One region of the Halobacillus sp. genome, then DNA from elsewhere that is predicted to be linked to it. Evidence: predicted binding sites of a transcription regulator. Region 1 holds the regulator's gene; the other holds the start of a gene.
The links. Region 1 encodes CtsR, which represses protease genes until heat stress. Its sites were predicted from a motif close to ATGGTCAATAAAGGTCAAACA; they were not measured.

Region 1 (15,958 bases):
GGGTCGATCCCCGTGAGAGTAGGACGCCGCCACGTTAATATGAAAACCAGAAGTTTGTACTTCTGGTTTTTTCTGTATTTAAAAGTTAATGAACAGGAGGACCGTTTATGGAATGGGGCAATTTCTTTGACGATGATTTTCTTACATTTACTACAAGAATCGTAATTGCCTTGCTATTAGCTGGGCTGATTGGGTTCGAAAGGGAGTTAAACAATCATTCCGCAGGATTTAGGACTCATATTTTAGTCGGTGTAGGCTCCTGTTTGATGATGCTGCTATCCTTATATGGTTTTGAATCTTACGTGGATGAATTTGAAAATGTACGATTTGATCCAGCGCGCATACCTTCTTATGTGATCAGTGGTATTGGCTTCTTAGGTGCAGGAACAATTATCGTCAATGGCTTAACTATTAGAGGTCTTACTACTGCTGCTTCGATATGGACAGTAGCAGGGATAGGGTTAGTGGTCGGTGCCGGTATGTATGATGTCGCCATCTTAGCTACTATTATCGTATTGTTAAGTTTAGTTCTATTAAATAAACTTGAAAAAGAAAATTTTAATAAGAAGAAGCCATATATCTTTCAACTAAAGGTAAGACCTGATGTTAAATTGCAATCGATCACTGCGATATTTGATGAAAAAGAACTGAGGATTAAAGGAATTAATATTAAGAAACAAGAGCAAGGCCATAACAAACTGATTATTGAAATAGATAAAGGTCAAAAATACAACCGTACTGAATTAATCGAACAGCTTTCCCGTAACGAGGAAGTCCTTCAGATCAATCATAAATTCTAAAACCATGCCAAAATTCGGCATGGTTTTTTGTTTTAGCAGAAAAGAAATTAGGGAATCATGAATGTGTATGTGATCCCAACATTTTAGTTGCGTAACTCATAAAATTGAGTATAATAAAATTAAAGTCAAAGATAGTCAAAGTCAAAAGAGGAGGAGGGAAAATGAGGAATATCTCTGATGTAATAGAGGAATATTTGAAAGAGGTTCTGAATAAGAACCAGCAAAAGACAATTGAAATTAAGCGCAGTGAAATAGCTGATCAATTTCAATGTGTGCCTTCTCAGATTAATTATGTGATTAAAACTCGATTTACTGTGGAAAAAGGTTATATAGTAGAAAGTAAGCGTGGCGGTGGCGGATATATTCGTATTAGCCGTATCCAGCATCGCAAGGAATCGGATATGATTGAAGAGATTGTTGACATGATTAATCCCCTCGTTTCTCAAACAGCAGCTACGGATGTGATTGAGAGGTTATTAGAGAGTGGAATTATCACAGAGAGGGAAGCAAAACTTATGGGAAGCATTATTGACCGTGAAGTCCTCACGTTCCCTCTTCCTCTGCGTGATGAAGTCCGTTCTCGAATGATGACGGCTATGCTCTTCACTCTAAAGTATAAAAGCTGAATTGGAAGGGAGAGAGCGTTATGGAATGCCAGGAGTGTCACCAAAGGAAAGCTACGGTACATTTAACTCAGGTAATTAATGGTCAAAAAACAGAAGTTCACGTTTGTGAACATTGTGCTAAAGATAAAGGTTATATGAGTTACGGAGAAGAAAATTTTTCTCTCAGTAACCTTTTGTCAGGACTATTCCATTCTGAAAGTCCATCTACTTTTAAAGGAAAACAAGCTCACACCCAGCAGCAAACTCCTCAGTTGCAATGCCCTACCTGCGGAATGACTTATCAGGAATTTGCGCGAATTGGGAAATTTGGGTGCGGGAATTGTTATGAAACATTTGACGAACGCTTGAACCCTGTTTTGAGAAGGGTTCACAGCGGAAATACTACTCATGACGGTAAGATTCCAAAGCGTGAAGGCGGCCAACTTCATTTAAAAAGAGAGCTGGATGAACACAAATCTAATCTTCGACAATTAATTGAGCAGGAAGAATTCGAGGAAGCAGCGAAAGTTAGAGATAAGATCCGAACTTTGGAAAACCGATTTCATGAGGAGGAGGATGGTGAGCAATAATGTCATTGCAGCAATTTATGAATGAGGCTCTTAGTCCTTGGATGAAGCAGGATGGGCCTGACAGTGATATTGTATTAAGCAGCCGCATTCGACTGGCTCGAAATTTTTCCAGTTCTCCATTCCCGTTGATCGCTTCTGATGAGACTTTGGAAAAAGTTCTGGATTTCTTTAAAGAGGAATATAAAGGTCAATCCTTCCGCGATTACAAAGGCTTTGAGATAGTCCAAATGAATGATCTTGAGCCTGTGGAAAAAAGGGTGCTGGTTGAAAAGCATCTTATTAGTCCACATTTGGCGGAGAAACCTAAGCATTCAGCTGCTTTGATATCAGAAAATGAGCAGGTTTCCATTATGATTAACGAGGAAGACCACATACGATTGCAGTTGTATTTTCCTGGTTTTCAATTGGATAGAGCTCTGGAACAGGCCTCCCAGCTGGATGATTGGCTTGAAGAAAAAATCAACTATGCTTTTGACGAAAAAAGAGGTTATTTAACAGCCTGTCCAACTAATGTCGGCACGGGCATGAGGGCTTCCGTGATGATGCACCTTCCTGCCTTATCCATGACCCAGCAAATTAATCATATGACCCCGGCAATTAACCAGCTTGGACTTGTTGTTAGAGGAATATACGGTGAAGGAAGCGAGGCTCTTGGAAACATCTATCAGATTTCCAACCAGATTACGCTTGGAAAATCAGAGCAGGACATTGTAGAAGATCTGCATAGTGTAGTAAAACAATTAATTGATCAGGAAAGACGAGCCCGTGAGGCGTTAATAAGCCGATCAGGAGTTCAACTGGAGGATCGTATATTTCGCTCTTACGGTGTTTTAAAGCACAGCCGTATCATAGAGTCTAAAGAGGCTGCCAAGTGTTTATCTGATTTGAGGCTTGGAATTGATCTTAAACTTATTGACCATATTCCAAGAACTATTTTAAATGAGCTGATGATTTTAACTCAGCCCGGGTTTTTGCAACAATATGCTAAAGCCTCTCTAAATCCAGATGAGCGTGATGTACGCAGAGCTTCACTAATTAGAGAACGACTTCAATTAGAAAATGAAGAATAAACGTTAGGAGGGAATGTCCATGATGTTTGGGCGTTTTACAGAAAGAGCTCAGAAAGTACTTGCACTTGCACAAGAAGAAGCTGTTCGTTTAGGACACAATAACATCGGCACAGAGCATATTCTGCTTGGTTTAGTAAGTGAAGGAGAAGGAATAGCGGCTAAATCATTAACCGCATTAGGTCTGGAAGCTTCAAAAATTCAGCAGGAAGTAGAAAAACTGATTGGAAAAGGGGAGAAGGTTTCCCAAACCATTCACTATACTCCCCGCGCCAAGAAAGTTATCGAATTATCCATGGATGAAGCACGTAAACTTGGTCATTCATATGTAGGAACAGAACACATTCTTCTCGGCTTAATCCGTGAAGGAGAAGGGGTAGCTGCCCGAGTGCTTAATAACCTCGGTGTAAGTCTGAATAAAGCACGTCAGCAAGTGTTGCAGCTTCTTGGCAATAATGAGTCCACCGGCGGTCAAAATCGTCGTGGAGGCGGCTCTGGAGGCCAGGCAGCCAGTGCGAATACACCAACCCTTGACTCGCTGGCTCGAGACTTAACGACAATTGCTAAAGAAGGCAATATAGATCCCGTTATTGGAAGAGGCAAAGAGATTGAACGAGTTATTCAGGTTCTCAGCCGTCGTACCAAAAATAATCCGGTACTTGTAGGTGAACCTGGTGTAGGTAAAACAGCCATCGCAGAGGGTCTTGCCCAGCAGATTATAAATAATGAAATACCTGAGATTCTTCGTGATAAACGGGTAATGACCCTGGATATGGGAACCGTGGTTGCGGGCACAAAATACCGCGGTGAATTCGAAGACCGTTTGAAAAAAGTGATGGAAGAAATTCGCCAGGCCGGTAATATCATTCTATTTATTGATGAGCTGCATACCTTAATTGGTGCAGGTGGTGCAGAAGGCGCCATTGACGCTTCCAACATTCTGAAGCCGTCACTTGCCCGTGGAGAACTACAATGTATCGGTGCAACTACTATTGATGAATATCGTAAGTATATTGAAAAAGATGCTGCACTTGAACGTCGTTTCCAGCCTATCCAAGTAGATGAACCAACCTTGGATGAATCAGTGCAAATCCTTCAAGGTCTGCGGGATCGTTATGAAGCACACCACAGAGTAACTATACCGGATGACTCTATTGAGTCTGCTGTTCGTTTTTCAGACCGTTATATTACAGATCGTTTCCTTCCAGACAAAGCGATCGATCTAATTGATGAAGCAGCATCAAAAGTTCGTCTGCGTTCTTATACAGCTCCGCCGAACCTAAAAGAACTTGAACAAAAGCTTGAAGAAGTTCGTAAGGAAAAAGATGCAGCTGTTCAAAGCCAGGAATTTGAAAAAGCGGCTTCTCTGAGAGACAGTGAACAGCGTTTACGCGATGAACTGGAAGAAACGAAAGATGAATGGAAAGAAAAACAAGGGCAAGAGGATTCAGAAGTTACGGTAGAAGATATTGCTTCTGTCGTATCCACTTGGACTGGAGTTCCTGTATCCAAAATGACGAAAGATGAAAGTGAACGTCTTCTTCAACTGGAAGACACGCTTCATAACCGTGTTATTGGCCAGGACGAAGCTGTTAAATCAATATCTAAAGCTATTCGTCGTGCAAGGGCAGGTCTAAAAGATCCGAAACGCCCAATTGGTTCCTTCATTTTCCTAGGACCAACCGGAGTAGGTAAAACTGAATTGGCTCGTGCGCTGGCAGAAAGCATGTTTGGTGAAGAGGACGCTATGATCCGTATAGACATGTCTGAATATATGGAAAAACACAGCACCTCCAGACTGGTAGGTTCGCCTCCTGGCTATGTAGGTTACGAAGAGGGCGGTCAACTGACTGAAAAAGTCCGTAACAAACCGTACTCTGTTGTACTCTTAGACGAAGTAGAAAAAGCACACCCTGAAGTATTTAACATTCTGCTTCAAGTGTTGGAAGATGGCCGTTTAACCGATTCTAAAGGACGCGTGGTAGACTTCCGTAACACCGTTCTGATTATGACCTCAAACGTAGGTGCACAGGAGCTGAAAAGTAATAAATACGTTGGCTTCAGCATGGATGACTCGAATCAGAGCTATAAAGACATGAAATCTAAAGTTACGGATGAACTGAAGAAAGCGTTCCGTCCAGAATTCCTAAACCGTATTGATGAAACCATAGTTTTCCATTCACTAGAAAGAAAACACATGAAAGACATTGTAACTTTGATGGCAGAAGAGTTGAGAAAACGTCTGCAGGAGCAGGAAATCAACTTCACCTTATCTGATAAAGCTATTGAGCATATTGCAGAAACAGGATTCGACCCTGAATACGGAGCACGCCCACTGCGCCGCTCTATTCAGAAAAACGTTGAAGATCTTCTATCTGAAGAGTTGCTAAAAGAGAATATTGCTAAAGGTCAATCCGTGAAAATTGACTTGAATGACAATAATGAATTCGTCGTTTATACGGAACAGGAATCTACAAACTAAATAAATCATAGCTATTAAGTGCTAAATTTAAAAATCGGAAGGCGTTTGCCTTCCGGTTTTTTTCTTATTCCTATATGCTTTTAGTAAGAGGAAATTAATCTAATTGATATGACTGTGAAACTTTTTCACAATCATAATCGTATAAACTAAAGGGAAGGGGCGTTTAATCTTGGCAAAAAGAAAGACAAAGTTTGTTTGCCAGGAATGTGGTTATGAAACAGCGAAATGGATGGGCAAATGTCCAGGGTGTCAACAATGGAATACGCTTGTTGAAGAAGTGAGTGCTCCAAGTACAAATTCCCGCCATGTGTTTCAGACTAGTTCCACTTCCACAAAAACAAAACCAGAAAAGATAAATTCCATAAAATCAGAGAAAGAACCGCGTCTCCCCACTGATATGCCAGAGTTTAACCGTGTACTTGGAGGAGGAATCGTAGCCGGATCCCTGGTTTTAATTGGCGGAGATCCGGGGATAGGGAAATCAACATTATTACTTCAGGTATCGGCTCAGATTGCCAATAAAGATAAGCCTGTTCTTTATATATCTGGTGAAGAGTCTTCAAGACAGACAAAGTTAAGGGCAGAGCGGTTAAATATAACCTCAGATGAACTCTATGTATTATCTGAAACAAATTTGCAGGATGTCATTAACCAAATTGAAGCTATAGAGCCAGAATTTGTTGTGATTGATTCCATTCAGACCATTTTCAAGGAAGATGTCACATCTGCTCCAGGGAGCGTATCTCAAGTAAGGGAATGCACCAGTCAATTAATGAGAATAGCCAAAAACAAAGGTATTCCAATTTTTATTGTAGGGCATGTTACTAAGGAAGGTTCTATAGCGGGACCTAGACTTCTTGAGCATATGGTGGACGCTGTTTTATATTTCGAAGGGGAAAGACACCATACGTTCCGAATACTCAGAAGTGTAAAAAACCGTTTTGGAAGTACACACGAGATGGGCATTTTTGAAATGAAAGAACAAGGTTTAGTCGAGGTATTAAACCCATCTGAAATTTTTCTGGAAGAAAGGTCTCAGGGAGCGGCAGGTTCCGTTGTAGTTGCATCTATGGAAGGTACACGTCCTGTACTCGTAGAAATACAGTCTCTAATATCTCCTACTGCCTACGGAAATCCAAGAAGAATGGCTACGGGGCTGGATAACAACCGTGTCCCATTACTCATGGCCGTTTTAGAAAAGCGGGCTGGTCTCCTCTTACAAAATCAGGATGCTTATGTGAAAGTAGCAGGGGGAGTGAAGCTGGATGAGCCTGCGATCGATTTGGCGGTTGCCTTAAGCATTGCTTCGAGCTTTAGAGATCAAGTTTCTAAGGCTGAAGATGTAGTGGTTGGAGAAGTCGGCCTGACAGGAGAGGTTCGCCGTGTTGCTCGTATTGAACAACGTGTGCAGGAAGCTGCAAAGTTAGGGTTCAAGCGTGTAATTATTCCTAAGAAAAACCTGGATGGATGGAAGCCTTCTTCTTCGATCGAAGTGATAGGGGTAAGTACGGTACAGGAAGCTATGAAGGTTACATTGGGGGACGCATAAATGGAATGGCATGATATGAAAGAGAATGGAATTGGAGAAATTTTGAAGCTTGTGGCTCCAGGCACGCCGCTTCGTGATGGTATCGACAATGTGCTGCGGGCTAATACGGGAGGATTAATCGTCCTTGGTTATGATGAGGTCATTCGGGATTTGGTGGATGGCGGATTTAATATACAATCTGATTTCACCCCCGCCCACTTATATGAGCTGGCTAAGATGGACGGAGCCCTAATTCTAAACGATGAAGCTACCAAAATACTTTATGCGAATGCGCAGCTGATGCCCGACCCGGATATTCTCTCTACAGAAACTGGGATGCGCCATCGGACGGCTGAGCGTGTAGCGAAGCAGACAGGATCCTTAGTTATTGCCATATCACAGCGGAGAAATGTTATCACCCTGTATAAAGGGTCTCTGCGGTATTCATTGAAGGACATTGGCGTAATATTAACAAAAGCTAATCAGGCAATTCAGACGTTGGAGAAATACAAAAATGTACTGGATCAGTCCATAACCAACCTCGGTGCAATGGAATTTGAAAACATGGTTTCCTTTTCTGAAGTCATTCAAGTGGTGCATCGGGTGGAAATGGTGCTTCGTACGAAAACAGAAATTCTCAACTATGTGAATGAACTCGGAACAGAAGGACGTTTAATTCAACTGCAGATGACAGAACTGGTATCAAATATTGAAGAAGAGGCTGCTTTACTCTTGAAAGATTACAGTAAGCGTCCAGACTACGAACCATACTATATTCTAAGAAAAATGCAGGAAGTAACAAATCCGGAGTTGTTGTCAGATGAACAGGTGCTCAAGCTGTTAGGGTATTCTCCTAATACGAAGATGTCGGATCCGCTTCACCCTAGAGGTTACAGGATTTTAAGCCGTATTCCCCGTCTTCCGCCTTTAATTATTGAGCATTTAGTAGAAAAGTTTGGAACCCTGGACGATATGATTCAGGCTTCTCAAAAGGATCTGGTAGGTGTAGATGGTGTAGGAGAGATAAGGGCGACGAAAATCCGGGATGGTTTAGAACGGATCCAGGAGCAGCTATTTGTAGATCGCCATATATGATTCTATTGACTTATTTACTATGAATATGATATGATAAATCGTTTCGGATATTGACTTTTTTTGGAAACTATGCTATTTTATAAAGCATCATTCCTCTTATTACACGGTTATTAGGTGTGAGGTTTGGTCATACTGTGAGTGAGGAGGTGGATACAAGTGCTTAAACGAATTGTACAGTTGTTTATTGTCATAACCGGTGGAACGATCGGTTACCTCTATTTTCCAGAATTGTTTACAGCCATGGGACTCACTTGGCAGAATTGGATGCAAGCAGTTTTAGGGGCCGTACTTGGAGCACTTATTTTATTTTTATTAACATTTTGGATCGTGGATTATATAGTAGATTTTCTTAGATGGATTGAGGATACTTTGGTCCGGGCGCCTGTCGCCGATCTATTATTCGGCAGCCTTGGGTTAATTGTTGGTCTGATCGTTGCCTATCTAGTCAATATCCCGGTGCAAGATATTCAAATTCAAGTGGTTAATCAGGTGGTGCCGATTTTCTTAACCTTTTTACTGGGTTACTTCGGTTTCCAGGTGGGATTCAAACGGAAGGACGAGTTCCTCAATATGGTTTCGAAAAAAGAAAAAGCCGATGAAGGAGCTTCTTCATCTCCTGCGCCTGCAGGAGTAGACAGTTCATTAATTCCAAAAGAAAAAATTCTGGATACGAGCGTGATTATTGATGGCCGTATTGCAGATATTTGTGAGACTCATTTCCTTGAAGGCACAATTGTGATTCCTCAGTTCGTCCTGGAAGAGCTACAGCATATTGCAGATTCTTCTGATGGATTGAAAAGGAACCGCGGTCGGCGCGGACTTGATATTTTGAACCGTCTTCAGAAAGACCTCCCAGTCAATGTGGAAATCTATGAGGGAGATTTTGAAGATATTCAGGAAGTGGATAGTAAACTGGTTAAACTGGCTAAGGTTATGAATGGAATTGTTGTTACGAATGACTTTAATTTAAATAAAGTATGTGAATTTCAAAATGTCCAAGTATTGAATATTAACGACCTTGCCAATGCAGTGAAACCAGTCGTACTTCCTGGTGAAGAAATGAGTATTCAGGTGATCAAAGATGGCAAGGAACAAAATCAGGGTGTAGCCTATTTAGATGATGGCACGATGATCGTAGTAGAAGAAGGAAAAAGTTATATTGGAAAGACAATTGAAGTGGTCGTTACCAGCGTCCTTCAGACATCTGCCGGACGAATGATCTTTGCTAAACCGAAATCACTTGAAAAAGCCCTTTAAAAACGGTATAAACAAATAGAGACTAACAAAAGTGATAACCGGTGAGTTATCGCTTTTGTTATTTACAGAGATAGTTATAGTGGTTATTTTATGGTTTAAACCAGTTTAGGATGGATACTATGATAAATTATACGGCAGTGGTACTTGCAGCAGGACAGGGCAAGCGCATGCTGGCTGGTAAAAATAAGCAGTTTCTAAAAATAGAAGATCAACCGTTAATATTACATACACTCTCCGTTTTTGCTAAAGACGAATGGTGTTCTGAAATCGTTCTAGTGACTAATCCAAAGGAAAGACAACAGATGGAAGAACTCCTTCAAGCGTTTTCTTTAAATAAAGAGATTCAGCTGGTAGATGGGGGAGCAGAGAGGCAGGATAGTGTGTTTGCGGGATTAAAGGCCGTAATTAATACCACTCTGCCCGTGTTTATCCATGACGGAGCACGTCCATTTGTGAAACAAGAGCTCTTGCACGAATTGGCGGAGCGTACGATTGAAAAGCATGCCGCTCTACTAGCGGTCCCTGTAACGGATACGATCAAACAGAAGAATGATCAATTACTGAGCACATTGGACCGAAAGACTCTATGGGCAGCCCAGACACCCCAAAGCTTCACTTTTTCGTTGATCTATAAAGCGCATCAAAAAGCACAGGAGAGCGGATACTATGGGACGGATGATGCTTCCTTAGTCGAGATCCTGGGAGAAGAAGTGGCTATTGTCGAGGGAAGCTATGATAACATCAAACTAACGACGCCAGAGGACTTACATAAAGCAGAGTCTTATATACAAAACCAGCGTAAAGGAAAGGAAGTGGAGAATCCTATGTTCCGAATTGGTCAAGGTTTTGATGTACACCAACTGACGGAAGGACGTAAATGCATCATTGGGGGAGTTGAGATTCCTCACGAAAAAGGACTTCTTGGGCACTCGGATGCTGATGTTCTTCTTCATACCATTGCCGATGCCTGTTTAGGTGCAATTGGAGAAGGAGATATCGGCAAACACTTTCCTGATACAGATCCTGAATATAAGAACGCCGATTCTGGTATGCTTCTGCAGCATGTCTGGAAATTTGTAAAAGCCCAGGGGTATGAACTCGGAAATGTCGATTGTACGGTCATTGCGCAAGCCCCTAAAATGGCTCCCTATATTGAGGAGATCCGTGAGAGTATAGCTTCTTTATTGGACGCGGAGACGAAACAGATTAATGTAAAAGCTACTACCACTGAAAAACTAGGTTTTACTGGAAGGAAGGAAGGAATCGCGGCTCAAGCCGTCGTTCTTTTGCAAAAAGATCAACAAGCCTGACAAAAAAATGATAAAATAAAACTGGAAAAAAGGAACGGTAACGAAAGGAGTACAATTATGTCGAATGAAGTTCGAGTACGTTATGCACCCAGCCCGACCGGCCATCTTCACATTGGGAACGCAAGAACGGCCCTGTTCAACTATTTGTTTGCAAGAAATGCGGGAGGAAAAATGGTGATCCGCATTGAGGATACAGATGAAAAGCGAAATGTAGAAGGCGGAGAACAAAGTCAACTTAACTATTTACGCTGGCTTGGAATTGATTGGGATGAAAGCCCGGATAAGGGCGGGGAATATGGACCTTATCGCCAAATGGAGCGCCTGGATCTTTACCAAAAATATGTAGATGATCTGCTTGAGCGCGGCCTGGCATATAAATGTTATATGACAGCAGAAGAGCTGGAAGCAGAACGAGAAGCACAAATTGCACGTGGAGAAGCACCAAAGTATTCAGGGGCTCATCGTGACTTAAGCCAGGAGCAGATTGAACAGTTTGAGGCAGAGGGACGCGAACCAAGTATTCGCCTGCGTGTACCGGAAAACCATACGTACACGTTTAACGATATCGTCCGTGAAAACATCACGTTCGAATCCGGTGATTTTGGGGACTGGGTTATTGTAAAGAAAAGCGGAACACCAACCTACAACTTTGCCGTTGCTGTAGATGATTATCTAATGGCTATCACTCATGTACTACGCGGGGAAGAGCACATCTCAAACACACCTAAGCAAATGATGGTATATGAAGCTTTTGGATGGGAGCCGCCTAAGTTTGGGCATATGACACTCATTCTGAATGAAAATCGTAAAAAGCTAAGCAAGCGTGATGAACACATTCTGCAGTTCATTGAGCAGTATAAGAATTTAGGGTATCTACCAGAATCATTATTTAATTTTATTACGTTGCTTGGCTGGTCACCGGTAGGCGAAGAGGAAATCTTCACTCAGGATAAACTGATTGAAATATTCGATGCGGAACGTCTCTCTACTTCACCAGCGGTTTTTGACCCTGCAAAACTGAAGTGGATGAACAACCAGTATATTAAATCAGCTGAGTTTGATCGTGTAGTAGATTTAACTCTCCCTCATCTCATCGAAGCGGGACGTGTTTCAGAGAATATGAGTACTTCCGACCGGGAGTGGGTTCATGAATTAATTGCTCTCTACCAGGAACAATTGGATTATGGCGCGCAAATTGTAGAGCTTACGGAATTATTCTTCAAACAAGAAATACAATATGATGAGAACGCTATGGAAGTGCTGGAAGGCGAGCAAGTGCCGGAAGTGCTTGATACGTTCAAGAAAAAGCTGAATGAACTGGAAGAATTCACACCAGAAGCGATCAAGAAACAGGTCAAAGCTGTACAGAAAGAAACCGGCCATAAAGGGAAGAAGCTTTTCATGCCAATTCGTGTAGCTACTACCGGCCAAACACACGGTCCTGAACTGCCCAACGCTATTCACCTGCTTGGTCTGGAAACCGTCAATGTCCGTCTGGATGATGTATTAAATAAGCTTCAAGGCTAAACTTTTCACAAATGACCTCTTATGTCATATAGTAGAGATACCAATAAGAAACGTTGATGAGGAGAAGTAGAAGAGGTTTCCCATACACAGAGAAAATCACCCCCCGGCTGAAAGTGATTATTTGGGACCGCTTTGAAATGCACCTCTGAGTCTTCTGCCGAAACAAGTAGGCTGAAGCGGTTACCTTCCGTTAGCAAGGCTGAAGAGGGGAATCAATTTTTCCCAAGCAGAGTGGAACCACGCGGAACGCGTCTCTGTGCCATTAGGGCACGGAGGCGCGTTTTTTGTAGCTTGATTCCCACTATTGGTTAACAAAGGAGGAGAGCAAATGGGGCTTTTTAAGATGTTTAAGGAAGATGTGGATGTCGTTTTTGATCAAGATCCTGCTGCTCGTTCTTACGTTGAAGTCATTTTAACGTATTCAGGATTGCACTCTATCTGGGCCCACCGGATTGCCCACGCATTCTATAAAAAGAAATTTTTCTTTCTGGCCAGAGTGATTTCCCAATTAAGCCGCTTCTTTACCGGGATAGAAATTCACCCCGGGGCCAAAATCGGCCGCCGTTTCTTCATTGATCACGGGATGGGAGTGGTCATAGGGGAAACCTGTGAAATAGGAGATAATGTTACTTTGTTTCAAGGCGTCACGCTCGGCGGTACAGGTAAGGAAAAAGGGAAGCGTCACCCAACATTACTGGATAATTCCCTGGTAGCTACAGGAGCCAAGGTTCTGGGATCTATCACAATTGGAGAAAATTCTAAAGTAGGGGCGGGATCAGTCGTCCTCCATGATGTGCCTCACAATTCAACCGTAGTTGGAATACCGGGCCACGTGGTCGTGCAGGACGGGAAGAAAGTACAGCAGAAAGATCTCGATCATCATAAGCTGCCCGATCCGGTTTATGATCGTATCAACCAGTTAGAAAAGGAGATTAAGCAGTTACAAGAGGAAGTAAAAGAAGCTAAAGGAGTGAACTAGCATGAGTATTCATATATATAACACGCTGACAAGAAAAAAAGAACCATTCCGGCCTTTGGAAGAGGGTAAAGTAAAGATGTATGTGTGCGGCCCAACGGTTTATAACTATATCCATATTGGCAATGCCCGCCCTGCTATTGTTTTTGATACGGTACGCAGATATTTCGAATATCGTGGCTACGACGTACACTACGTGCTGAACTTTACAGATGTAGATGACAAACTTATCAAAGCGGCTAATGAGTTAGGGGAAGAGGTTCCTGACATTGCCAACCGTTTTATAGATGCCTATAAAGAAGATGTAGGCGCACTTGGCGTAAAAGAAGCGGTGGACCATCCGCGCGTAACTGAAAACATGGAGGAAATCATTGATTTTGTAAAAGGGCTGATTGATAAAGGGTACGCCTATGAAGCAAAAGGGGATGTGTATTTCAGAACTCGCTCCTTTGATAATTATGGGAAGCTTTCCCATCAGTCCGTTAATGAACTGAGATCTGGTGCTCGCATAGAGGTGGGAGACAAAAAGGAAGACCCGCTTGATTTTACACTATGGAAGGAAGCCAAGCCAGACGAAATATCATGGGAAAGTCCTTGGGGGAATGGACGTCCGGGGTGGCACATTGAATGTTCCGCTATGGCTAAAAAGTATTTAGGGGAGACCATCGATATTCATGCCGGCGGCCAAGATTTAACTTTCCCTCACCACGAAAATGAAATCGCCCAGTCAGAAGCACATAATGACCAGTCGTTTGCGCGTTACTGGATGCACAACGGGTATATTAATATTGAAAATGAAAAGATGTCTAAATCCCTTGGGAATTTCATTCTTGCTCACGATCTTGTGAAAAAGCATGACCCTCAGGTTATTCGCTTCTTTATGCTCAGTGTTCAATACCGTCACCCTATTAATTTCAGTGATGAATTATTAAAAGGTGCGAAAAGCAGTTTTGACCGGATTCGTAATGCATATGAAAATTTAAAGCATCGTAAATCTGCCAGCATGAACCTTCAAAATGATTCGGATCGCTGGATTAAGGAAATAGAAGCTCACAAGGAGCAGTTTATTCAAGAAATGGATGATGATTTTAATACGGCAAACGCCATTTCTGTTTTATTTGACCTTACCAAATCAGCTAATCTTTACCTTCAGGAAGAACAAACCCATACAATTGTGCTTGAGGCTTATGAAGATACGTTGAAAGAACTGATGATGGTACTTGGTCTTGAGATTGAAACCCAGTCAGAATTGCTGGATGAAGAGGTCGATGCGCTGATTGAAGAACGGAAGCAGGCAAGAAAAGATCGTAATTTTGAAAGAGCCGATCAGATACGTGATGAGTTAAAAGACAGAAATATTATGTTGGAAGACACTTCCCAGGGTACACGCTGGAAGCGAGGCTGATCCCATGACCATGAACGATGTGAAACAAATGAAAAGCCTGGCGCTTGCCTACATGGGAGACTCTGTCTATGAGTTGTATGTAAGGAAGCACCTTTTAGAAAGTGGAAAAATACAACCTCAACGGCTGCATAAAGCAGCCGTGAAATTCGTATCTGCTGTTTCCCAGGCGAGGGCGGTAGGCCACTGGCAGGAAGAAGATTTATTGACAGAAGAAGAACAAGCCGTGCTAAGACGAGGGAGAAATGCCAAGTCTGGGTCTGTACCTAAGAGCACCAATGTACAAACTTATCGTTATTCGACTGGCTTTGAAGCGGTTCTTGGTTTTCTTTATTTATCTGGAAAGACCGAGCGGCTGGAAGATTTAATCGAACAGACGATCCAATTTGTAGAAGAAAGGGGTGGAGATGATGAATAACGAATGGATTATAGGAAAGAACCCAGTGCAGGAAGCCCTGAAATCAGGAAGAGCTATTAATAAAGTGATAGTGTCCGAGCAGCTTCAACACCAGGCCTATAAAAAACTGGAACAGGCAGCTAAAGAGAATGGGGTCATTGTACAGAAAGTCCCGAAAAAGAAGATTGATCAGCTCGTCGAGGGCAATCATCAGGGTGTAGCGGCTTCGGTGGCCGCTTATGAATACAGTGACCTTGAGGATTTGTTTGCTAAAGCTGAAGAAAAAGGGGAACCGCCTTTTTTCATCATTTGCGATGAAATCGAAGATCCTCATAATCTGGGGTCGATTTTAAGAACTGCGGATGCGAGCGGAGCACACGGCGTGATTATACCAAAACGACGCTCAGTGGCTCTTACCTCTACGGTGGCTAAAACGTCTACCGGAGCTATTGAGTATATTCCGGTAGCTAGAGTAACCAATCTTGCGAGAACGATCGACGAATTGAAAGAAAGGTTTGTGTGGGTCGTCGGAACAGACGCAGATGGTACGGAAGATTACCGACGGCTGGATGGAAATATGCCGATCGCGCTTGTGATTGGAAGCGAGGGGCGAGGAATGAGCCGTCTGACAAAAGACAAATGTGATTGGACCGTAAGTCTTCCCATGGCTGGTAAAGTGACCTCTCTGAATGCATCCGTTGCTGCTTCTTTATTAATGTACGAAGTGTATAGAAAGCGCCGCCCTGTCGGTGAGTAATAATGAATGTTCTAATAGTGGATGGCTACAACATGATTGGGGCCTGGCCGGAATTGAAAAGATTAAAAGAACAAGATTTTGGTCAGGCAAGGGATCTTTTAATTGAAATGATGGCCGAGTACCAGTCCTATACCGGGGACCGGATCATCGTGATCTTTGATGCTT
Region 2 (15,958 bases), on a different contig from region 1:
ACCGACCGGAACTGCTTACAGAAGGAGCGGATTATTTCGGCAGCCAGTGTATTGTGGTTGCGATTGACGCTCGTTTTGATGAAGAATGGGGAACATGGCGTGTCTATACCCGCGGAGGACGTACCCCTTCAGAGTGGAAAGTGACCGAATGGGCTGAAGAAGCTGTCCGCCGTGGAGCAGGAGAAATTCTACTGACATCTATGAACAAAGATGGTGAAAAGACAGGCTTTGATCTTCCTTTATTGGAGGCAGTACAGGAGGTCGTCAACGTACCAGTCATTGCTTCAGGCGGAGCTGGGTCCAGTGAACATTTCTATGATGTATTTACAGAAGTCGATGCGGATGCCGCTTTAGCTGCTTCGATTTTCCATTATAAAGAAACGTCTGTTGCGAATGTGAAAGCATATTTGAAGGAGAAAGGGGTAATCGTGAGATGAATGTAAATGATCTACAATTCGATGAACAAGGCCTTGTCCCTGCTATTGTGCAGGATGCGCGTTCAAAGGCTGTACTGACGCTGGCCTATATGAGTAAAGAATCATTAGAAAAAACATTGGAAATTGGGGAAACCGTTTTTTTCAGCCGCTCCCGTCAAGAGTTGTGGCATAAAGGAGAAACCTCTGGAAATACACAAAAAGTAACGAGCATCCATTTCGATTGTGATCAGGATGCTTTACTCGTGCAGGTTGTTCCAAACGGACCTGCATGCCATAAAGGAGATTACAGCTGCTTCTCGGAATCATTGACCGATACGGAAGGACAGGTGAAAGAGAATCGCTATCAAATTCTGGATCAGTTGCAAAGTACACTTGCCGAACGGAAATCTACACTTCCGGAAGGTTCTTATACAGCCAAACTATTTAGTGAAGGCGTAGACCGGATTGCCAAGAAAATTGGAGAGGAAGCGGGAGAAGTTATCATTGCAGCTAAGAATGATGATCCAGAAGAAATGGCCCTCGAATCAGCAGACCTGCTTTTCCACTTACTTGTCATTTTGACTGATCGTGGAGTCCCGCTTGATGACGTACTGACGGTTCTGGAAGAACGCCACTCTTAAAAGTTACTAAATCTCCTATTTCATAACACATTTCTATGTTATACTGCTTTATTAGTGAGATTTGTAACGGAAATAGGGGGACGCTCATGACGACATCACTAAATAGCACCGCTGCTCAAGAAAATACGAATATTATCCCTTTTTTGCCATCTGGAAACTTCTATTTCACCCATGGAATTCAGGCGTTTCAGAAGCGTCGATTCAATGTGGCCGTGAAGTGGCTTAAAAAAGCAATAGAAGCAGCACCTGACGAACCACTTTATACCTGCCAGCTTTCTGTTGTGTACACGGAAATCGGTTCGTATCACGCGGCTAACCAACTGTTGACGGAAGTACTGGCCCGGTTCGGAAAAGAATATGTGGATTGTTACTATTTGATGGCCAACAACTATGCTCATCTTGGCTTATTAAGTGATGCGAAAAAATATGCCGAAACCTATCTTGAACAGTCCGAAGACGGAGAATTTGAGGAAGCATCCAAGCAGCTTCTGGAAATGCTTGAGTCAGTGGATGAAGAAGAGGATGATGATGAGTGGGCTTTTGATGATGAAGATGATTTATTGATTTATCAAGAGACTGCTTTCTATCACCTTGAACATGAAGAGTGGGAACAGGCGTTAAGCTTGTTACAAGAAATGATGCAGCTCTTTCCTGACTTTCAGATGGCGAAGCATAAGTACGCTTATGCGCTGTTCATGAACGGGGACCAGCAGGAAGCCATCGAAATTGAACAAGAATGGTTGAAAAATGAACCTGAAAATATACACAGCCACGTAAACCTCGCTGCCTTCCTTATTATGCAGGGGAACAGGGAAGAAGCTTTGCTTCATATTCAACTTCTGCGCAATGTCTACCCCATGCACAGTCAGCAAAAATTAGCTGTCGCTGAGACGCTGGCAAGAGCAGGCTTTTACGAAGAAGCTGTGGACCGCTTTCACAATTTGAAAGACCGTCAGGTTACGAGAAGACGAGTTTATTATAAATGGTACAGTATTTCGGTTTATCATACCGGTAATCCTTCTAAGGCTTTAGAATTATGGGAAAAAGGGTGCCAGCAATTTCCGAGTTTGAGTAAAGAAGAGGGTCCCTGGAAAAAATACTGATCTTAAAAATAATAGTCACATCAGCTGGCCTCTTTTTTTTGGAAGTGACCGCTTGTTTTTATGGCGAAATTTGTAGCTTTATAGAAAAAAACGCTCATTATCTATATCAGATGATAAGCACATTAATGGACGGTTTTTATTTGTTTTAATATGATATGTACATGAAATGAATGAAGGCATCAGGACACACACTGAAACAAGGAGCTGATAACGGATGACGGAAGATCGTATTTACGACGTTATTATCGCAGGGGCTGGTCCAGCAGGAATGACTGCAGCCGTTTATACTTCCCGTGCTAACCTTGATACTCTAATGCTTGAACGCGGAATACCGGGCGGGCAAATGGCCAACACGGAAGATGTAGAGAACTACCCGGGCTACGAAAGCATTCTTGGACCAGATCTTTCTAATAAAATGTTTGGTCACGCGAAAAAATTCGGAGCTGAATATGCTTACGGAGATATCAAAGAAGTAATCGATGGAAAAGAGTATAAAACAATTAAAGCAGGTAAAAAAGAATATAAAGCGCGCACTATCATTATTACAACAGGGGCTCAATATAAAGAGCTTGGTGTACCAGGAGAGAAAGAATTAGGCGGCCGCGGCGTATCCTACTGCGCAGTATGCGATGGCGCATTCTTCCGCGATAAAGAGCTCGTGGTTGTAGGCGGAGGAGACTCAGCGGTAGAAGAGGGCGTGTATCTAACCCGCTTTGCCAGCAAAGTAACGATTGTACACCGCCGTGATGAGCTTCGCGCTCAGAAAATTCTTCAGGATCGTGCTTTTGATAACGATAAGATTGATTTCATATGGGACACCGTTGTGACTTCCATTAATGAACAGGATGGCAAAGTAGGCAGCGTGAACCTTCACAATAAGAAAACAAATCAAGAGTATGAATTTAATACAAATGGTGCGTTCATTTATATTGGTCTTATTCCATTAAGTAAGCCATTTGAAAGCCTCGGTGTTACGAATGATCAAGGCTATATCGAAACAGATGAAAAAATGGAAACGAAAGTGCCGGGTGTGTTTGCTGCAGGGGATATCCGTGAAAAAGAACTGCGTCAAATCGTAACAGCTACAGGCGATGGCAGTATTGCTGCACAATCTGCTCAGCATTATATTGAGAACCTATTAGAAGAGCTGAAAATGGTCAACTAAAAATCACTTTAAATTAACTGCACTGTAACACCTATGATATAAAATTAAGTTACAATGTAGTTTATTAATTGACCCCCTTTTATTAGATATCTCTATTAAACACAGGTGCTTATCACCTGTGTATTTTTTTGTGCTTCGAATTATAATATTGTAGCTTCTGACATATTCATTGTATAATGAGGGATGATGTCCTCTAGAAAGAAAATGAGGTGACTGTAAGTTGCAACGTGTAGCCAATTGTATTTTAAGAATGAATGACTCCATATTAATGTTGAAAAAGCCGAGAAGGGGCTGGTATGTAGCGCCTGGTGGTAAAATGGAGAACGGTGAAAATATTAAAGATTCAGCTATCCGTGAATTTAAGGAAGAAACAGGACTTGAAATTAACGAGCCGGAATTAAGAGGATCGTTTACTTTTGTTATGCGTGAAGGTGAAAAAACAGTTCAAGAATGGATGATGTTCACTTTTCATTGCACCTCTGCTTCTGGAAATCTCCTTGAGACGAGTGAGGAAGGCGAACTCGAATGGGTACCTGTTGATGAGGTGCTCGGTAAACCAATGGCTGAGGGAGACCGCCATATATTTAAACACATCTTAAATAGCGATGATCAAATTTATGGAACATTTGTATATACGACGGATTTCCAGCTAATTGATAAGGATATGGATCCGTCACGACCTGACTAAATGAGGAGCGATCGAGGATGCAAGAAGAAGCGAACAATACTCAGTTAGTGATTATTACCGGAATGTCAGGGGCAGGGAAAACCGTGGCTGTTCAAAGCTTTGAAGATCTCGGTTTTTTTTGTGTGGACAACCTTCCGCCAGCCTTGCTTCCTAAATTCCTGGAACTGATGAAGGATTCTACTAATAACATTCAAAGTGTCGCACTAGTCATGGATTTAAGAGGCCGGGAATTTTTTGACTCTCTTTTTGATTCATTAGACCGGCTCGGTAAAGAAGACTGGATCCACGAGCAGATATTATTTCTCGATGCTGAAGACCAAGCGCTAGTATCACGTTATAAAGAGACGCGCAGATCTCATCCTTTAGCGAAAGAAGGACTTCCACTGGAAGGGATTCGTAAAGAACGCGAAATGCTTGATGAGTTACGCGGACGCGCACAAACTTTAATTGACACGACTTCTTTAAAACCAAAAGAACTTCGTGAACGCATTGTGGAAGGCTATCGCCAGCGTGAGCAGCAGGTATTTTCTGTCCAAATGGTTTCATTCGGCTTTAAATATGGTGTGCCGATTGATGCCGACCTGATGTTTGACGTTCGTTTTCTGCCTAATCCCCACTACGTAGAACACATGCGGCCGCTTACTGGTCTCACTACAGAAGTTTCTTCATATGTTTTCAAGTGGTCAGATACGCAGAAGTTCCTTGAGAAGCTTAAAGATTTACTACAGTTCATGCTTCCGCAATATAAACGGGAGGGTAAAAGCCAGCTGGTTATAGCCATAGGCTGTACGGGCGGTCAGCACCGTTCTGTGGCACTGGCAGAATATTTATCAGAGTATTTCTCTAATGATTACGTGACACACGTGACCCATAGAGATATTGATAAAAGGAAGGGTTTGTAAAGGATGGATCATACAGCCACACCCCGAGTCGTGGTTATAGGCGGAGGCACAGGCCTGCCTGTACTTCTTCGGGGACTTAAAAATCTGCCAATTGACTTATCTGCCATTGTAACTGTAGCAGATGATGGAGGAAGCTCGGGAAAACTTCGTAATGAAATGGCTATACCGGCACCGGGAGATATTCGAAATGTAGTCGCTGCCTTATCAGATGCTGAGCCGATGCTTTTGGATCTTTTCCAGCACCGTTTTGCAGATGGGAACGGGTTGTCTGGTCATTCCATGGGTAATTTGCTTCTTGCTGCTCTTGCATCCATGACTGGAGATTTTTATCAGGGGATTAAAGAAATTTCGCGTGTTTTAAATGTAAGAGGGCACATTTATCCTATTGCGAATCACTCCATGAATTTACATGCAGAAATGGAAGACGGCACCATTGTTACAGGGGAATCGAGCATTCCTAAACAACAGAAAAAAATTAAAAGGGTGTTTGTAAGTCCTACACCTGTTCAGCCGCTTCCGGAAGCTGTGAATGCAATTAAGGAAGCGGATTTAATTGTGATCGCACCTGGGAGTCTCTATACAAGTATTCTTCCTAATATTATTATTCCTGAAATTGGTCAGGCTTTAAGAGATACGAAAGCAAAAGTCACGTATGTCTGTAATGTTATGACCCAAGAAGGGGAAACCTCAGGATATACCGCTGGAGACCACTTGAAGGCGTTATTTGATCACATAGGTCGAGGGGTTATTAACTCGATCGTGGTTCATAACCAGCCGATTGAACAAAAAGTAAAGAAAGCCTACGCGAAAGAAAATGCTGAACCCGTTATTTATGACATAGAGCGTATTAAGTCAATGGGAATTGAAGTAGTGGAAGAAGATATTATAGATGAAAGTCAAGCCATGTTGCGGCATGATACAGATAAGCTTACTCAATTACTGCATTCGATGCTTTAATGGAGGGGCTTTCTGCCAGAGGGAGGTGTCCAGCTGTGTCATTTGCATCAGAGATAAAAAAAGAACTGACCAACGTAGAAGCAGATGCTTGCTGTATGGAGTCAGAATTAGCAGCATTAATTAGAATGAACGGGACTTTTTCTTTTTCCAACCGTCATTATATATTGGATATCCAAACGGAAAATGCAGCCATAGCAAGAAGAACGTATATGCTAATTAAAAAATTGTACCCTTATCCAGTAGAACTGCTGGTTCGAAAAAAAATGCGCTTGAAAAAAAACAATGTGTACATTGTACGTCTTTCTGAAAAGGCTGAGCAGGTGCTGCATGACCTGGAAATCCTGAAAGGTCCCCTGTCTATTAATCCGGAAATTCCTAAAAAGTATTTAAATGATACGTGCTGCAAGCGTGCCTACCTGAGAGGGGCATTTTTAGCAGGTGGTTCGGTCAATAATCCAGAAACCTCCTCCTATCACCTCGAAATTTATTCTTCTGATGAGGAACACAACGAAGCGTTGTGTCAGCTGATGAATAGTTTTGGGCTGCACGCTCGTACCCTGGTAAGAAAAAAAGGGTTTATTACGTATTTAAAAGAAGCCGATAAAATTACTGAACTAATCAGTAATATTGGAGCCCATCAAGCATTATTTAAATTTGAAGATGTACGGATCGTTAGAGATATGAGGAATTCTGTCAATCGTTTAGTGAATTGTGAAACAGCTAATTTAAATAAAACGATAGGAGCAGCATTCCGACAGGTAGAAAATATTAAATTTATTAAGCGCACCGTCGGTCTGGAAGCTTTACCTGATAAGCTTCAGGAAATTGCCTCTTTGCGTTTACAACATCAGGATGTTTCTTTAAAAGAACTTGGGGAATATGTTTCAGGAGCCGCGATAAGCAAATCAGGCATCAACCACCGGCTGCGTAAAATAGATGAATTTGCTGAAAAAGTTCGAAGAGGAGAAGTCACAGAAAACACAAGAAATTAATGTTTCTCCACTTTAATTCATGCTATAATGAACTATAATTAAAAACGCTTTCATTGATCGGGAGCGTTTTCTTTCGGTTTTTATGAATGCGTTTTCGGTGGTGGAATAAGTAAGTAAGGGAGGAGAGAATTCATTGATAGAACGGGATATAAAGATTGAACTAGAAACAGGGTTACAGGCAAGGCCGGCCGCTCAATTTGTTCAACATGCTAATCGCTTCAGCAGTGATATATTTATTGAGAAGGAAAACAAGCGGGTAAATGCCAAAAGCATTATGGGTCTAATGAGTCTTGCAGTGGGTACGGGTGAAAGTATTAAATTGATTGCAGATGGTTCCGATGAGGAAACTGCAATGGAACAGCTTCACGAATTTGTGAAGGAAAAGTAAACCTGTATTTGTGAAAGAATGAACTTAAAAATTAAAATAAGCTCATAAAAAATCCGCTGTGTAAAATACACAGCGGATAAGTATTAGATTAAGATTTCTCCATAACTTTGTCGATCAATCCATAATCTACAGCTTCGTGGGCAGACATGAAGTTATCACGATCAGTATCACGTTCGATCACTTCATAAGGCTGACCTGTACGTTCAGAAAGAATTTTGTTCAATTTCTCGCGCATTTTAATAATACGTTTAGCGTGAATTTCAATATCGGAAGCCTGACCTTGTGTGCCGCCTAGAGGCTGGTGGATCATAACCTCACTATTTGGAAGGGCATAACGCTTGCCTGGTTCACCAGCGTTTAGCAGGAAAGCACCCATTGAAGCTGCCATACCTGTGCAGATGGTAGACACGTTTGGTTTGATAAACTGCATCGTATCATAAATAGCCATACCGGATGTGATCGAACCACCAGGTGAATTAATGTATAGTGAAATATCTTTGTCCGGATCGTCAGCGGCCAAGAATAGCAATTGAGCTACAATGGAGTTGGAAATGTTATCGTCGATCGGGCTGCCAAGCATGATAATCCGGTCTTTCAATAGACGGGAGTATATGTCGTAAGCACGCTCTCCTCGGTTTGTTTGTTCAATAACTGTAGGTACTAAGTTCATTGTGATTTCCTCCTTATCATCACTAGTTATGATGGAATACATTTATCATACAATTAAGGTCAATAAAGGTCAAACAAAAACGATCGACCTTTTTCGTAGAATTCCTTATACCATCATTCCCTAAATATTTTTGGATAAACGTAGAGTGTATGGTTTTTATTACTAAATAAAGATTTATTTTTTATGAAGCTTTCGATAGGATCGTTTAGCTAAAGACTTTGGTTTATGGGAATGGGTGTTGGCAAATCATATAGCAAACGAACTCAGGGTTAGAGATTTCATGTGTCTCATCTCCTCTGTTCCTCTTCCGTGGAAGTTTCTTCGAAGGATTCTAGCAGCTTCTTTGAAATTTCACCTTATTGGATGGGCTGCTCCCAATTCTTAACTTAATTCGCAGGTTGTTGTAGTCACATAATAAAAAAACCTTGCAATATTCAACTATTCTTCATATAATATATATTGCATGTCATTTTGCGCCCGTAGCTCAGTTGGATAGAGCGGTAGATTCCGGTTCTACGTCTGTCGGAGGTTCGAATCCTCTCGGGCGCGCTATTAAATGAAATAATTATTCACAAAAAACGCCTTTCTTTCGGAAAGGCGTTTTTTGTGTTATACTGTTTGTTTAATATATTGAAATATTAATAGCGTTTGTCAAGTTATAAGAGCGAATAACTTAAACAATTGTGAAACAAAATTATACGGATAATCGTAAGTTGTTTGTTATGTCAATGTAATTTTTTTATTTTGGTTTCTATGTTATTATTATTTCATGCACTTGCCGTTTCTTGACGTTTTTGCCAAAGAAAAGGGGTATTTATGACAAACTTAATCCGTTATAAAATGTTGTCGACTGAGCAAATTTCTGAGGACAGACGGATTCACGTGTTCGATATGCAGCATCAGCAAAAGCTATCCTTTAATTATGAATCGTTGAAGCGAACACCTAGGAATAATGCCTATGAACAATTAACCGATTTTTTACAGAAGAGAAAACTGAAAATAGATAATGGCGTTTATGATAATGAAGAGCATGCATCCTGAACTGGTGCATGCTCTTCGTCTATGTATAATAGAGAACGGATTGCTTAATTCGGTTCAGAGCAGGAAAGGAGGAACAGCGTGAACAATATAACCTTATATGTAAAGAAAAGGTGTCCGCTTTGTGAGGAGATCAGTAGTTTAGTTGAGCTGCTCTCCGGGGAATATCAAATTGAGGTGCAAGAAATTGATATTGAGCAAAATGATGGACTAATGAGAAAGTATTTATTTGAAATTCCGGTCCTTGAAGTTAATGGAGTTGAATTAGACTATCGTTCTATTACCTATACAGCTATAGAAGAACGCTTACATTAAAAATTCACTCACTTCTGCTTGCGCCTCCACATTCTCACTGTTAATATTACTAGTGAAAGAGATGTTTTTTTTGCTCCGAGCGGGACATAATGTGACTACCCGGGACGAGATCCGGCCCAATCGATGGTTTTTAACATAAGGGGTTTTTCCATGCGAGACTTAATTGACTTACAAAAAAAACTTTTTCCTGAAGTGGTTGATGTAATGCAGCAACGCTATAAACTTTTGTATTACATCCAGATTATGCAGCCTGTAGGACGTCGTGCTCTGGCGGAAAACGTAGAGTTAGCGGAGCGTACTGTTCGCAGTGAAGTGGACTTCTTAAACAAGCAAGGCTCTGTAGAAATTACTTCCCGCGGAATGCATTTGACCTATGAAGGTCAAAACATTCTGGAGCAATTAGCTGAATTCATTAAAGAAGTTACAGGGATAAAGGTTTTAGAAAAGCAATTAAAGGATAAATTAAACCTAGACTATACTGTGGTTGTTCCTGGTGATAGTGATAACCTTGACTGGGTGAAAAGCGAAATGGGAAAAGCTTGCGTCAATTATTTAAAAGACCAGTTGATCCCCCGCCAAACCATAGGCATTACTGGTGGAACGACTATGGCGGCAGTAGCTGAAATGATGACACCGTTTCAAGGTGCAGATGAATGTCTCTACGTACCTGCACGCGGTGGTCTTGGGGAAAGAGTGGAAAATCAGGCGAATACCATTTGCGCTGAAATGGCTAAAAAAGCCAAAGGGGATTATCGCTTACTTTATGTACCCGATCCTTTAAGTGAGGATTCTTATAAGACCATTATCGAGGAACCCTCTATAAAGGAAGTACTCGAGATTATCCGGAAAGCAGGAATTATTATCCACGGTGTAGGGGATGCTGTAATGATGGCTGAAAGAAGGAAAACTTCTGCCGAACAATTGCGTCTTATTAAAAGTCGTGAAGCCGTGGGAGAAGCCTTTGGTTATTACTTTAATCAAAAAGGTGAAATCGTTCATAAAGTTAGAACGGTGGGGCTTCAGTTAGAAGATCTAAAGCATGCAGAGCATGTGATTGCCGTAGCTGGAGGGCGTTCAAAAGCCCAGGCTATTGCTTCCTATTTTAAGCCGGGACAGAGTAATGTTCTTATCACCGATGAAGGTGCGGCGAAAGAGTTAATAAGGGGAATTTCCCTTTAAATATATAATGCATAGAATCCAAGGAGGAATTTTACATGACTGTAAGAATTGGTATTAACGGTTTTGGCCGTATTGGACGTAACGTTTATCGTGCTGCTTTGAAAAATGAAAGTGTAGAAGTAGTAGCAGTGAACGACTTGACGGATGCTAACATGCTTGCGCACCTGCTTCAGTATGACACGGTTCACGGTACTCTTGATGAAGAAGTTACAACAAACGGGGACAACCTGATCGTTGGCGGTAAAGAAGTTAAAGTTCTTTCCGAAAAAGACCCGGCTCAGCTTGGATGGGGCGACCTTGGTGTAGACGTAGTAATCGAATCTACAGGCCGTTTCACTCAACGTGACGATGCTAAAAAACACTTGGATGCAGGCGCTAAGAAAGTAATCATTTCTGCACCAGCAAAACAAGAAGACCTGACAGTAGTAATGGGTGTTAACGAAGATCAATATGACAAAGATTCTCATCACGTCATTTCTAATGCTTCCTGCACAACAAACTGCCTGGCACCATATGCAAAAGTATTGGATCAAAAATTCGGTCTTAAACGCGGTATGATGACGACTGTTCACTCTTACACGAATGATCAGCAAATTCTTGACCTGCCTCATAAAGACTACCGTCGTGCCCGTGCAGCAGCTCAAAATATTATTCCAACAACAACTGGTGCTGCTCAAGCGGTAGCGAAAGTTCTTCCACAGCTTGATGGTAAGCTAAGCGGAATGGCTATGCGTGTACCAACAGCAAACGTGTCTATTGTAGACTTCGTTGCTGAGCTTGAAAAAGATGTAACAGTTGAAGAAGTAAACGAAGCTCTTAAAGCAGAAGCTGAAGGCGAGCTTAAAGGCATCCTGGGCTACAGTGATGAGCCTCTTGTTTCCTCTGACTATAATGGAAACACGAACTCTTCTGTAATTGATGGTTTGTCCACTCTTGCTCTTGAAAACAATATGGTTAAAGTTGTTTCTTGGTATGACAACGAATTCGGTTATTCCAATCGTTGTGTAGACTTGGCTGTTTATCTTAAAAACCAAGGCTTGTAAGAAGAAACAGATACTGAATAGTATTAACAGTTAGTAAAGGAGGGGGTCTCATGTCCTCCTCCTTTATCCATGTTTTCAGAGATTTTGCTGCTCTAGCGTTTTCACGGGAAACTGAAGTGGAAACGTACATAGAGGCAGGTTAATCTACCCTGAATACAAACCAAGGAGGTTGTCATTTCATGAATAAGCAAACCATTCGTGATGTAGAGGTAAACGGAAAAACTGTATTTTGCCGTGTGGACTTTAATGTTCCTATGAGCGGGGAAGAAGTTACAGACGATACTAGAATTAAAGCGGCTCTTCCAACCATTAAGCATTTGTCTGGGAATGGAGCTAAAGTTATTCTTGCCAGTCACCTTGGTCGACCAAAAGGCGAAGTCGTTAAAGAACTTCGATTAGATCCCGTTGCGAAACGTCTAAGTGATCTGCTTGGACAAACCGTCACGAAAACAGATCAGGTACATGGAGAAGAAGTAAACAAAGCCATTTCTGAAATGGATAACGGCGAAGTTCTTCTAATCGAAAACGTACGTTTCCATCCTGGTGAAGAGAAAAACGATGCGGAATTATCAAAAGCATTCGCTGACATGGCAGACCTTTATGTAAATGATGCCTTCGGTGCTGCTCACCGTGCTCATTCATCGACAGCTGGTGTAGCTGAGCATCTGCCTGCAGTAGCTGGTTTTCTAATGGAAAAAGAAATTAATGTGCTGGGACAAGCACTTTCCGATCCAGATCGCCCGTTCACAGCTATAATTGGCGGGGCTAAAGTAAAAGATAAAATTGGTGTAATCGACAACTTGATTGATAAAGTAGATCATTTAATTATCGGTGGCGGACTTGCTTATACCTTCGTAAAAGCTCAAGGTTACGAAATCGGTAAATCTTTATTAGAGGAAGATAAGATCGAAACAGCGAAAGAGTATATGAAGAAAGCTGAAGAAAAAGGTGTAGATTTCCTTATGCCTGAGGATGTGGTGGTTGCAGATGACTTTTCTGATTCAGCGAACACCGAAATAGTATCCATTGACAATATCCCAGCTGACTGGGAAGCTCTTGACATTGGTCCGAAAACAAGAGAGAAATATGCTGAAGTAATCAAAAATTCCAAACTGGTAATCTGGAATGGACCAATGGGCGTATTTGAACTTGAAACGTTTGCGAATGGAACAAAAGCTGTAGCGAATGCTCTGTCTGAAACCAAGGGTTACACGGTTATCGGTGGTGGAGATTCTGCAGCAGCAGTAGAGAAATTCGGCTATGCAGACGATATGGATCATGTATCAACTGGAGGCGGAGCTTCCCTTGAATTTATGGAAGGCAAAGAGCTTCCAGGTGTCGCATTGCTAAACGATAAATAAAGGAGAGGTGAAGAAGACATGCGTAAACAAGTGATTGCAGGAAATTGGAAAATGAACAAAACTCACCGCGAAGCGGAAGATTTTATTCAAACGACAAAGAATGAGGTCCCATCTTCTGATAAAGTGGAATCCGTTGTATGTGCCCCGTTCCCGTTTCTTCAGAAATTAGTAGAAGAAACTGAAGGGACCAGCTTAAAGATTGGCGCTCAAAATATGCACTTTGAAGAAAGTGGTGCATTCACAGGGGAAGTAAGCCCTGTAATGCTTAAAGAACTTGGTGTCACGTATGTAGTTCTCGGCCACTCTGAGCGTCGTGAAGTATTTAAAGAAACTGATGAAGATATAAATAAGAAAGTTCACGCTGCGTTTAAACATGGACTTACTCCCATTATCTGTGTAGGGGAAACGCTTGATCAGCGTGAAGCAGATCAAACTATGAATCATGTAGAATCTCAAGTTAAAAAAGCTCTTGAAGGACTTACAAACGAGCAATGTGCCGATGTCATTATCGCATATGAGCCGATCTGGGCTATTGGTACAGGCCGTACGGCTACTGCAGAACAAGCTAATGAAGTCTGTGCTCACATTCGTGAAACGGTCAGCAACTATGTAAATGCGGATGCTGCTGATGCAGTACGTATTCAATATGGCGGCAGTGTAAAGCCTGCTAATGTTGATGAAATGCTTTCCCAGTCTGATATTGACGGAGCATTAGTTGGAGGAGCGAGCCTTGAAGCAGACTCTTTCTTAAAACTTGTGGAGGCAGGTAAACATGAGTAATCATGATTTAGCAGCTTTAATTATTCTCGACGGGTATGCCCTGCGGGATGAAGAAAAAGGCAACGCAGTTAAACAAGCGAATACACCTAATTTCGACCGCTATTGGAACCAGTTTCCTCACGCTCAGCTAATTGCTTGCGGGGAAGCTGTTGGTCTTCCAGAGGGACAGATGGGGAATTCAGAAGTCGGGCACCTGAACATCGGGGCTGGACGTGTGGTTTATCAAAGTCTTACTCGTATTAACCTTTCCATTCGCGAGGGTGAGTTTTACGAGAATGAAGTCTTGCTAAACGCAGTAAGAAATGCTAAAGCGAAAAATAAAGCCCTTCATATTTTCGGGTTATTATCGGATGGTGGGATTCACAGCCATATTGACCACATGTTCGCAACACTTAATCTAGCCAAAAATGAAGGCGTTGAAGAGGTTTATATTCATGCCTTCCTTGATGGACGTGATGTGGGACAGCAATCCGCCAAGACCTATATTCAACAAACATTGGATAAAGTAGAAGAAATTGGTGTTGGTAAGCTGGCGACGATCTCAGGGCGCTATTATGCCATGGACCGTGATAACCGCTGGGAAAGAGTGAAGCTGGCTTATGATGCTATTGCTTATGGTAAAGGTCATAAGTATGAGGACCCTCTTCAGGCAGTAGAAGACTCCTATCAGAAAGAAGTCTATGATGAATTTGTCGAACCAGTAGTCCTAACAGATGAGAACGGTGAGGCTAAAGGTACAGTAAACGATGAAGATTCCATTATATTCTTCAACTTCCGTCCTGACCGTGCAATTCAACTATCTAAAACGTTCGCTAATGATGACTTTGATGGTTACGATAGAGGCGAAGATGCTCCGAAGAACACCTACTTTGTAGGAATGACTCAATATAGCGATGCAGTTAACAGCAAGATCGCTTTTCCACCAAAAGATCTTAAAAATACAGTTGGAGAAGTACTAGCGAATAACAATAAGAAACAGCTGCGCATTGCTGAAACGGAGAAGTATCCGCACGTAACCTTCTTTATGAGCGGCGGCCGTGAAAATGAATTTGATGGAGAAGAACGGATCCTCATTGATTCACCAAAAGTAGCGACATATGATCTGCAGCCTGAAATGAGTGCTTATGAAGTTACAGACGCCCTTTTAGGCGAGTTAGATGCTGAAAAGCACAATGCAATTATCCTGAATTTCGCTAACCCGGATATGGTTGGGCACTCCGGCATGCTTGAGCCGACCATTAAAGCTATTGAAGCTGTGGATGAATGCTTAGGTAAGATTGTAGACAAGATCCATGAAAAAGGCGGTCATGCAATTATTACAGCAGACCATGGTAATTCAGATGAAGTGACGACTCCGGATGGAGATGCTATGACTGCACACACTACTAACCCAGTACCTGTAATTGTTACTAAAGAAGGTGCTGAGCTTCGCACAGAAGGAGTACTGGGAGATTTGTCTCCAACCCTTCTGGAGTTATTAAACATTGAACAGCCTGAAGAAATGACAGGTCAGTCATTAATTAAAAAATAAGGGAGAGAATTTAAATGCCATTTATTACAGACGTTTACGCACGTGAAGTATTAGACTCTCGCGGTAATCCAACTGTTGAAGTTGAAATTTATACAGAATCCGGCGCATTTGGTACGGCACTTGTACCAAGCGGAGCTTCTACTGGTGAATATGAAGCTGTAGAACTTCGTGACGGTGACAAGGATCGTTATCTTGGAAAAGGTGTAGAAAAAGCAGTGGAGAACGTGAACGAGAAAATTGCTCCTAACCTGCTTGGAATGGACGTTACTCAACAAGTGATTATTGATCAAATGATGATCGAGCTTGATGGTACTGAAAATAAGGGAGAACTAGGTGCTAACGCTATTCTTGGTGTATCAATGGCTGTAGCTCATGCAGCAGCTGACGTGGTAGGTCTTCCACTATACAAATATCTTGGAGGCTTCACGGCCAACACACTTCCTACTCCAATGATGAATATCCTAAACGGTGGAGAGCATGCGGATAACAACGTAGATATTCAAGAATTTATGATTATGCCTGTTGGTGCTCCGACCTTTAAAGAAGCTCTTCGCATGGGTGCAGAGATCTTCCACTCTCTTAAGAAAGTGCTTAAGAACAAAGGATATAATACAGGTGTTGGTGATGAAGGCGGGTTTGCTCCAAGCCTTAAATCCAATGAAGAAGCCCTTTCCACTATTATTGAAGCGATTGAAGAAGCAGGATACAAACCTGATTCAGAAGTTAAGCTTGCAATGGACGTAGCGTCTTCTGAAATTTATGAAGATGGCAAGTACAACTTGAAAGGCG

Region 2: clpP (ATP-dependent Clp endopeptidase proteolytic subunit ClpP) is a predicted target of CtsR. The motif match lies at 7,978-7,998, and genes of this name have one in related genera.

What each region holds. Positions count from the first base shown of each region.
Region 1 is NZ_JBAPTY010000167.1:95-16,052, forward strand. It holds rRNA gene rrf (5S ribosomal RNA) at 1-35, shown strand, start outside; gene WAM07_RS07380 (MgtC/SapB family protein) at 108-800, shown strand; gene WAM07_RS07385 (CtsR family transcriptional regulator) at 962-1,426, shown strand; gene WAM07_RS07390 (UvrB/UvrC motif-containing protein) at 1,447-1,995, shown strand; gene WAM07_RS07395 (protein arginine kinase) at 1,995-3,065, shown strand; gene clpC (ATP-dependent protease ATP-binding subunit ClpC) at 3,085-5,544, shown strand; gene radA (DNA repair protein RadA) at 5,714-7,093, shown strand; gene disA (DNA integrity scanning diadenylate cyclase DisA) at 7,094-8,167, shown strand; gene WAM07_RS07415 (PIN/TRAM domain-containing protein) at 8,324-9,424, shown strand; gene WAM07_RS07420 (bifunctional 2-C-methyl-D-erythritol 4-phosphate cytidylyltransferase/2-C-methyl-D-erythritol 2,4-cyclodiphosphate synthase) at 9,544-10,734, shown strand; gene gltX (glutamate--tRNA ligase) at 10,792-12,261, shown strand; T-box leader at 12,306-12,520, shown strand; gene cysE (serine O-acetyltransferase) at 12,590-13,240, shown strand; gene cysS (cysteine--tRNA ligase) at 13,242-14,642, shown strand; gene WAM07_RS07440 (Mini-ribonuclease 3) at 14,647-15,057, shown strand; gene rlmB (23S rRNA (guanosine(2251)-2'-O)-methyltransferase RlmB) at 15,050-15,793, shown strand; gene WAM07_RS07450 (NYN domain-containing protein) at 15,796-15,958, shown strand, end outside.
Region 2 is NZ_JBAPTY010000057.1:18,424-34,381, reverse strand. It holds gene hisF (imidazole glycerol phosphate synthase subunit HisF) at 1-437, shown strand, start outside; gene hisIE (bifunctional phosphoribosyl-AMP cyclohydrolase/phosphoribosyl-ATP diphosphatase HisIE) at 434-1,057, shown strand; gene WAM07_RS02850 (tetratricopeptide repeat protein) at 1,144-2,160, shown strand; gene trxB (thioredoxin-disulfide reductase) at 2,375-3,325, shown strand; gene WAM07_RS02840 (8-oxo-dGTP diphosphatase) at 3,546-4,013, shown strand; gene rapZ (RNase adapter RapZ) at 4,031-4,915, shown strand; gene WAM07_RS02830 (gluconeogenesis factor YvcK family protein) at 4,919-5,872, shown strand; gene whiA (DNA-binding protein WhiA) at 5,908-6,864, shown strand; gene WAM07_RS02820 (HPr family phosphocarrier protein) at 6,998-7,252, shown strand; gene clpP (ATP-dependent Clp endopeptidase proteolytic subunit ClpP) at 7,341-7,964, opposite strand; tRNA gene WAM07_RS02810 (tRNA-Arg) at 8,396-8,471, shown strand; gene WAM07_RS02805 (hypothetical protein) at 8,739-8,963, shown strand; gene WAM07_RS02800 (glutaredoxin family protein) at 9,042-9,275, shown strand; gene WAM07_RS02795 (sugar-binding transcriptional regulator) at 9,426-10,454, shown strand; gene gap (type I glyceraldehyde-3-phosphate dehydrogenase) at 10,490-11,497, shown strand; gene WAM07_RS02785 (phosphoglycerate kinase) at 11,677-12,858, shown strand; gene tpiA (triose-phosphate isomerase) at 12,877-13,638, shown strand; gene gpmI (2,3-bisphosphoglycerate-independent phosphoglycerate mutase) at 13,631-15,169, shown strand; gene eno (phosphopyruvate hydratase) at 15,184-15,958, shown strand, end outside.